One region of the Bradyrhizobium sp. USDA 3311 genome, then DNA from elsewhere that is predicted to be linked to it. Evidence: predicted binding sites of a transcription regulator. Region 1 holds the regulator's gene; each other region holds the start of a gene.

Region 1 (2,259 bases):
ACAGGCTCGGCCTATCCGGCCGCGCCAAGAGCCCCTCATCGGCGGCTCCGCGGCCGCGCAAGGCGCGCCCCGCGCAGCACATGATGCGGGTGAGCCGCCCCATTGCGCGCGGCAACACCGCGCTGGCGCAGGCCTTCGAGGTCGAGGTGGAGGCCGAACCGGTCACCTACGACAACGTGGTGCCGATGAGCCAGCGGCTGTCGCTGCTGGAGCTGAACGAGGCGACCTGCCACTGGCCGGTCGGCGATCCCTCGAGCCCGGATTTCTTCTTCTGCGGCGGCAGGGCGCTGTCGGGCCTGCCCTACTGCGCGCAGCACTCGCGCGTGGCATATCAGCCCGCCGCGGATCGCCGGCGCGCACCGGCGAAGCCCTCGCGGTGAGTTTGTTCTGAAATCGAGTGACGGCCGTCACGCGTTGACGGCCCAACAAACTCGATGTCGTCCCGGACAAGCGCGCCTGAAGCGCGCGCAGATCCGGGACCCATAACCACCGCAAGATGTGGCTACGGGGACTCGGAGTTACCTTCTTCGCGCGACAACCACGCCCTGTGATTATGGGTCCCGGATCTGCGCTTACGCTTGTCCGGGACGACACTGAGAGTGTGGCTGTAGCCCGCTAAACCAACGCCTGCAAACCCTACGTCTGCTCCGCCTTCGCAAAGCGATCATCCAGCGCGTAGCCGGCTCCGCGGACGGTGCGGATGGGATCCTGCTCGCGGCCGAGATTGAGCAGCTTGCGCAGGCGGCCGATGTGGACGTCGACGGTGCGCTCGTCGATGTAGATGTCGCGGCCCCAGACGCTGTCGAGCAGCTGCTCGCGCGAGAACACGCGGCCGGGATGCTCCAGGAAGAACTCCAAGAGGCGATATTCGGTCGGGCCGAGGTCGATCGGCCGGCCCGAGCGCGCGACGCGGCGCTTGTCGCGATCGAGCTCGATGTCGCCATAGGCCAGCACCGTTGCGAGCCGCTCCGGGCTTGCGCGCCGCAGCAGGCCCCTCACGCGCGCCAGGAGCTCCGGCACCGAGAACGGCTTGACGATGTAGTCGTCGGCGCCGGTCGCAAGACCCCGCACCCGCTCGCTCTCCTCGCCGCGCGCGGTGAGCATGATGATCGGGAGCTGCTTGGTCTCGGGCCGGGTCCGCAGCCGGCGGCACAGCTCGATGCCTGACAGTCCCGGCAGCATCCAGTCGAGTACGATCAGATCGGGGATGTGTTCCTTGAGGCGGGTGTCGGCGTCGTCGCCGCGCATCACCGTCTCCACATCATAGCCGTCGCCTTCGAGGTTGTAGCGGAGAAGCTCGGTGAGAGCTTCCTCGTCCTCAACCACCATAATGCGTGCGCCCATGGTGTCGTCGCTCCTTAAGTCTTCAGGTATTCGGGACCGTCGTGGCGAAGGTCGTCATGTCGCCCTTCGGCCGCTTGTCGGTGATCGCCTGGCCCTCGATCATGTAGAACACGGTCTCGGCGATGTTGGTGGCGTGGTCGCCGATCCGCTCGATGTTCTTGGCGCAGAACATCAGATGGATGCAGAACGAGATGTTGCGCGGATCCTCCATCATGTAGGTGAGGAGCTCGCGGAACAGCGAGGTGCAGATGGCGTCGACTTCCTCGTCGCCCTTCCACACCGCCATCGCCGCCGGCAGATCATGCGCGGCATAGGCGTCCAGCACCGACTTGACCTGCTGCTGCACGAGGTCGGTCATGTGCTCGAGGCCGCGGAACAGCTTGAGCGGATGAAAATCCGTCTCCAGCGCCGCGACGCGCTTGCCCATGTTCTTGGCGAGGTCGCCGATGCGCTCGAGATCGGTCGCAACGCGCATGGCGCCGACGATCTCGCGCAGATCGACCGCCATCGGCTGGCGGCGGGCGATGGTGAGCACGGCGCGCTCCTCGATGCGCTTCTGCAGCGCGTCGAGCTCGGTGTCGGTGGCGACGACGCGCTGGCCGAGCGCGACGTCTCGGCGGATCAGCGCGTCGACGGAATCGACGATCATGCGCTCGGCGATCCCGCCCATCTCGGCGACGAGCCGGGTGAGCTCCTGGAGGTCGGTGTCGAAGGCCTTTGCGGTATGTTCAGAACCCATGTCCCGTCTCCTCAGCCGAACCGGCCGGTGATGTAATCCTGCGTGCGCCGGTCGCTCGGCGACGTGAAGATCTTGCTGGTGTCGTCGAACTCGATCAGCTCGCCGAGATACATGAACGCGGTCTTGTCGGAGACGCGCGCCGCCTGCTGCATGTTGTGGGTGACGATCGCGATCGT
Region 2 (2,259 bases), 180 kb from region 1:
GGGCCGGTGAACGCCTTCAGCCTGTGGAAGCCCGACGCGGTGCGCATCACCGAGGGCGCGCAGCACGTCGAGACCTTCGCCAAGACGCCGCTCAGCCAGCGCAAATATTGCAGGAAGTGCGGCGGCCATCTCATGACCAATCACCCGCCGCTCGGTCTGACCGACGTCTTCACCGCCACCATCCCCACCCTGGCGTTCACGCCCGGCGTCCACGTCAACTACGCCGAGACGGTGCTGCCGATGCGCGACGGCCTGCCCAAGCTGAAGGATTTCCCCGCCGAGTTCGGCGGCAGCGGCGAGATGATGCAGGAGTAGCAGGCGCTGCTCTTCCTCCTCCTCTTGCGGGGGGAAGAGCGGGCTGCATCTCAGCCGTTCTCCACCAGAAACTCCACCCGCTCGGCGGCAAAGCGCGAATGCTTCGTCACCAGCGGCTTGCCGTCGAGACCGTGGTCGGTGGCATCGACCACGAGGATCGGCCGTCCCAGCGGCAGATCGAGCCGTGCAGCGTCGGTCGCATCGACGATGCCGGCGGTGATCCGGGTCGCGCCGCGGCGATAGTCGCGGACGCCGAAGTGTTCGAGCAGTTTCGTCATCGAGCGCGTTGCGGCAAACACGCTGCCCGCACCCGGAAACAACTCCGCCGACAGCCACGTCGTGGAGACGCAGATCGGGGTGCGGTCGGCTAGGCGTATCGCCTCGATCCGCACCAGCGGGGCGCCGACCTTCAGGCCCAGCTCGCGCGCCAGCTCGCGCGTCGCGACGTCGTCGGACGCCTCGATCAACTGCCCGCGCGGCTCACGGCCGCCGGCACCGACGATCTCCGAGAAGCGCGTGCGCGAGCGCAGCGGATAGGCGATGCGCTGCGCCTCGACATAGGTGCCGCTGCCACGTTCGGCGCGCACCAGGCCGCGCTCGGCAAGGGCTGCCAGCGCCCGCCGCACGGTGTGGCGATTCACGCGATAGGTCTCGGCGATCTCCATCTCGCCCGGCAGCTTGTCGCCGGCGGCGAAGCGGCCGTCGGCGATGCCGCGCTCGATGCCGTCGGCAACGAGGCGCCATAGCGCGACGCCCGTGGAGGCGGTGTCCTGCATGCTCATATCGCCGGTCAGCCTAGCCCGAAAATCACACGCTTGTCACGAAACAGTCATGGCGCTTCCGTATGAAGTTGTCTACTATCATAGACAACTTGAGTTCGGCAAGTTCGGTGGATCGGGTGACGCAGCACAACAATCAGCAAGCCCAGCGCAAGGCCGCGATGGCCGTGCTGGCGCACGCGGAGGCGGGCGAGATCGCCGCTCGCCTCCGCGCTTTCGCCCTCCCGGCCCATCAGGATCTGCGCGCGCCGGAAAACGGCCTCGTCATGCTGCGCGGCCGGGTCGGCGGCGACGGCGCCCCGTTCAACCTCGGCGAAGCCACGGTGTCGCGTGCCGCCGTGCGGCTCGCGAGCGGCGAGGTCGGCTTCGGCTACACGCTCGGACGCGACGGTGAGAAGGCGCGGCTGATCGCGCTGTGCGATGCGCTGGTGCAGTCGCGGGATTTTTCCGCATCGGTCGAGCGGGACGTTATCGCACCGTTGCGCGAGCAGCTTACGATCCGGCGCAAGCAGGCGGCGGCCGAGACCGCCGCGACGAAGGTTGATTTCTACACCATGGTGCGCGGTGAGGGGTGAGATCATGACCACGATTGCGGAACTGCCGCCGGGGTTCGCCGACAAGGTGCTGTCGGCGCAATCGACCTTTCGCTCGGTCATGGACGCGATGGCGCGGCCGGGTTCGGTCCAGCGCATCGTGCCGATGGCGGGCACACCCGGGCCGATGATGCGCGGCGCCGCCGCGATCGCGCTGACGCTGTTCGATCACGACACGCCGCTCTGGCTCGATGCGCGGATGTCGGAAAGCTCGGAAGTCGTGAAATGGCTCAAGTTCCACACCGGCGCGCCGGTGATTCAGGACTCCTCGATCGCGAGCTTTGCCCTGATCAGCGATGGCGCCTTGCTTCCGGCGCTCGAGCGCTTCGCGCTTGGCACCAGCGAATACCCGGACCGGTCGACCACGTTGATCCTCCAGGTCGATAGCCTTGACGCGGGGCGGGGCTTCGAGCTGCGCGGCCCCGGCATCGATGGCGTCGCGACGCTCCGGGCCTCGATCAAGCCCGCCGACTTGTTCGAGCGGCTGCGCGTCAACGAGGCGCTGTTTCCGCGCGGCATCGACGTGGTGCTGGTCGCCGATGATGCCGTGGTTGCGATCCCGCGCACCACGC
Region 3 (2,259 bases), 400 kb from region 1:
GTCTCGAGATAGGGCTGGTCCTTGTAGAAGCCCTCGGCCTTGGCCTTCTCATAGGCCGCCTTGGTGATCGGCAGATAGCCGGAGGCCTTGTGGATGTAGACTTGGCGATCGGTGTCGGAGAGGAACGTCAGGAATTTTGCGACGCCCTTGTATTCCTCGGCCGACTTGCCGCCCATGACCCAGAGCGAAGCGCCGCCGATGATCGAGTTCTGCGGCGCGCCCTTGACGTCGGGATAATAGGGCATCGGCACGGCGTTGAAGTTGAACTTGGCCTGTGCCTTGACGTTGCCGAAGAAGGCCGACGACGTCAGGTAGATCGCGCACTCACCCGAGGTGAAGCGGCCTTCGCCGGTGTTGGTGCGGCCGGCGTAGTCGTAGGTCTTGTCCTTCTGAAGTTCGACCAGCTTCTCGAGATGCTTGACCTGGAGCGGGCCGTTGAACTCGAGCTTGGTGTCGAAGCCGTCGAGGCCGTTCGCCTTGGTCGAGAGCGGCACGTTGTGCCAGGCGGAGAGCTGCTCGAGGTTGACCCAGGTGATCCATGAGCCGGAGAAGCCGCAGGTCGGATGACCGTTGTCGTGCAGCTTCTTGGCGACCTCGAACACTTCGGGCCAGGTCTTCGGGATCTCGGCGTTGACCTTCTTGAACTCGTCGAGGTTGACCCACATCACGGTCGAGGACGAGTTGAAGGGGAACGACAGCATCTCGCCCTTCGACGTGGAGTAGTAGCCGGTGATGGCGGGCAGATAGATCTTGGGATCGAACTTCTCGCCGGCGTCGGCCATCAGCTTGTAGACGGGCTTCACGGCGCCGGTCGCGGCCATCATGGTCGCGGTGCCGACTTCGAACACCTGCATGATGTGCGGCGCGTTGCCGGCACGGAACGCGGCGATGCCCGCGTTCATCGTGTCGGGATAGTTGCCCTTGTAGGTCGGGATGACCTTGTAGTCGCTCTGCGACGCGTTGAAGTCGGTGGCAAGCTTGACGATGACGTCGTTGTTGGCGCCGGTCATCGCGTGCCACCACTGGATTTCGGTCACGGCCAGGGCCGGCGAGGCCGACATGCCGACCGTGATTGCAAATGCGGCAGCCGCCCCAAAGTGTCGAAGTGCCATCAAGAAAACCTCCCTTGGCCGTCAATAAAGAAGCGCTTGCGCTAGCAGCGCCATATGACGTTCACATGACTGTGTAAGCGGCCGAAACGAAAGCGGCAAGCGTTGGAAAAGGGAAGCCGTCAAATAGGCGAATGCGACGCGGACAGCCTCGTCCGTTCGCGCTGCACACGCGTGGGTCGCGCCGCAGTGCGGCATTGCTCGTGTGAGGTCGACGATCAGGCCGCGGGCTCCAAAACCTCTCCCGCTTGCGGGAGAGGTCGCGCCGAAGGCGCGGGTGAGGGCTCTCTCCTCTGGGGGATTGTCCCATTGCGGAGACACCCTCTCCCCAACCCTCTCCCGCAGGCGGGAGAGGGAGCGCAGCATCGTTGCCCTAGCGCTTGCGCTCGGGGCCGCAGACCGTGCCCTTCTCGACCATCGCGTCGATCTCGGCCTTGGAATATCCGAACTCGCCCAGCACCTCCGCCGAGTGCTGGCTGAATTTCGGCGGCAGCCGGCGCAGGCTCGGCTTGCTGCGATCGAGCCGGATCGGCGAGGCGACGCCCTTGTACCAGTCCTTCTCGATAATATCGCCGCGGTAGATCGTGTGCGGGTTCGTCAACGCCTGGTCGATCTTCTGCACCGGGCCCGCGGGCAGGCCCGCCGCGAGCAGGCGATTGCAGAGCGGCTCGGCCTCATGCTGGCTGAACACCGCGGCAAGCTCGGCGCGCAGCGCCTCGCGATTGGCGATGCGGTCTTTGTTGCGTGCAAAGCGCGGATCGGTGCCGAGCTCGGGCTTGCCGATCTCCTTGGCGAGCTTGCGGAAGGTGCCGTCATTGCCGACGCCGATGAAGATGTTGTCGGTCCTGGTCGGGAAGATCGCGTAAGGCACGAGATTCGGATGCTCGTTGCCGGTGAGGCCCGGCGGCTTGCCATGCATGAAATAGTTCGCGGTGTGCGGATGCATGATGGCAAGGCCGGTCTCGTACAGCGTGGTCTCCAGGAACTGGCCCTTGCCCGAGCGCTGCCGCTCCGACAGCGCCATCAGGATGCCGATCGCTGCATAGAGGCCGGTCGTGATGTCGACCAGCGGCACGCCGATCCGCATCGGGCCGCTTTCGGGCGAGCCGGTGGCCGCGATCATGCCGGTCATGGCCTGGATGATGGCATC

The links. Region 1 encodes PhoB, which activates phosphate uptake and scavenging genes when phosphate is short. Its sites were predicted from a motif close to TGTCATNNANCTGTCAT; they were not measured.
Region 2: a site for PhoB is predicted at 1,132-1,148, ahead of phnF (phosphonate metabolism transcriptional regulator PhnF). Genes of this name have one in related genera too.
Region 3: a site for PhoB is predicted at 1,167-1,183, ahead of ugpB (sn-glycerol-3-phosphate ABC transporter substrate-binding protein UgpB). Genes of this name have one in related genera too.

The regions. Positions count from the first base shown of each region.
Region 1 is NZ_JBSSFI010000001.1:970,828-973,086, forward strand. Features, by position in the region: gene ACVWW6_RS04740 (GcrA family cell cycle regulator) at 1-380, shown strand, start outside; gene phoB (phosphate regulon transcriptional regulator PhoB) at 637-1,344, opposite strand; gene phoU (phosphate signaling complex protein PhoU) at 1,367-2,083, opposite strand; gene pstB (phosphate ABC transporter ATP-binding protein PstB) at 2,095-2,259, opposite strand, start outside.
Region 2 is NZ_JBSSFI010000001.1:788,213-790,471, reverse strand. Features, by position in the region: gene ACVWW6_RS03880 (GFA family protein) at 1-315, shown strand, start outside; gene phnF (phosphonate metabolism transcriptional regulator PhnF) at 366-1,097, opposite strand; gene phnG (phosphonate C-P lyase system protein PhnG) at 1,205-1,669, shown strand; gene phnH (phosphonate C-P lyase system protein PhnH) at 1,674-2,259, shown strand, end outside.
Region 3 is NZ_JBSSFI010000001.1:1,366,498-1,368,756, reverse strand. Features, by position in the region: gene ugpB (sn-glycerol-3-phosphate ABC transporter substrate-binding protein UgpB) at 1-1,112, opposite strand, end outside; gene ACVWW6_RS06480 (CaiB/BaiF CoA transferase family protein) at 1,483-2,259, opposite strand, start outside.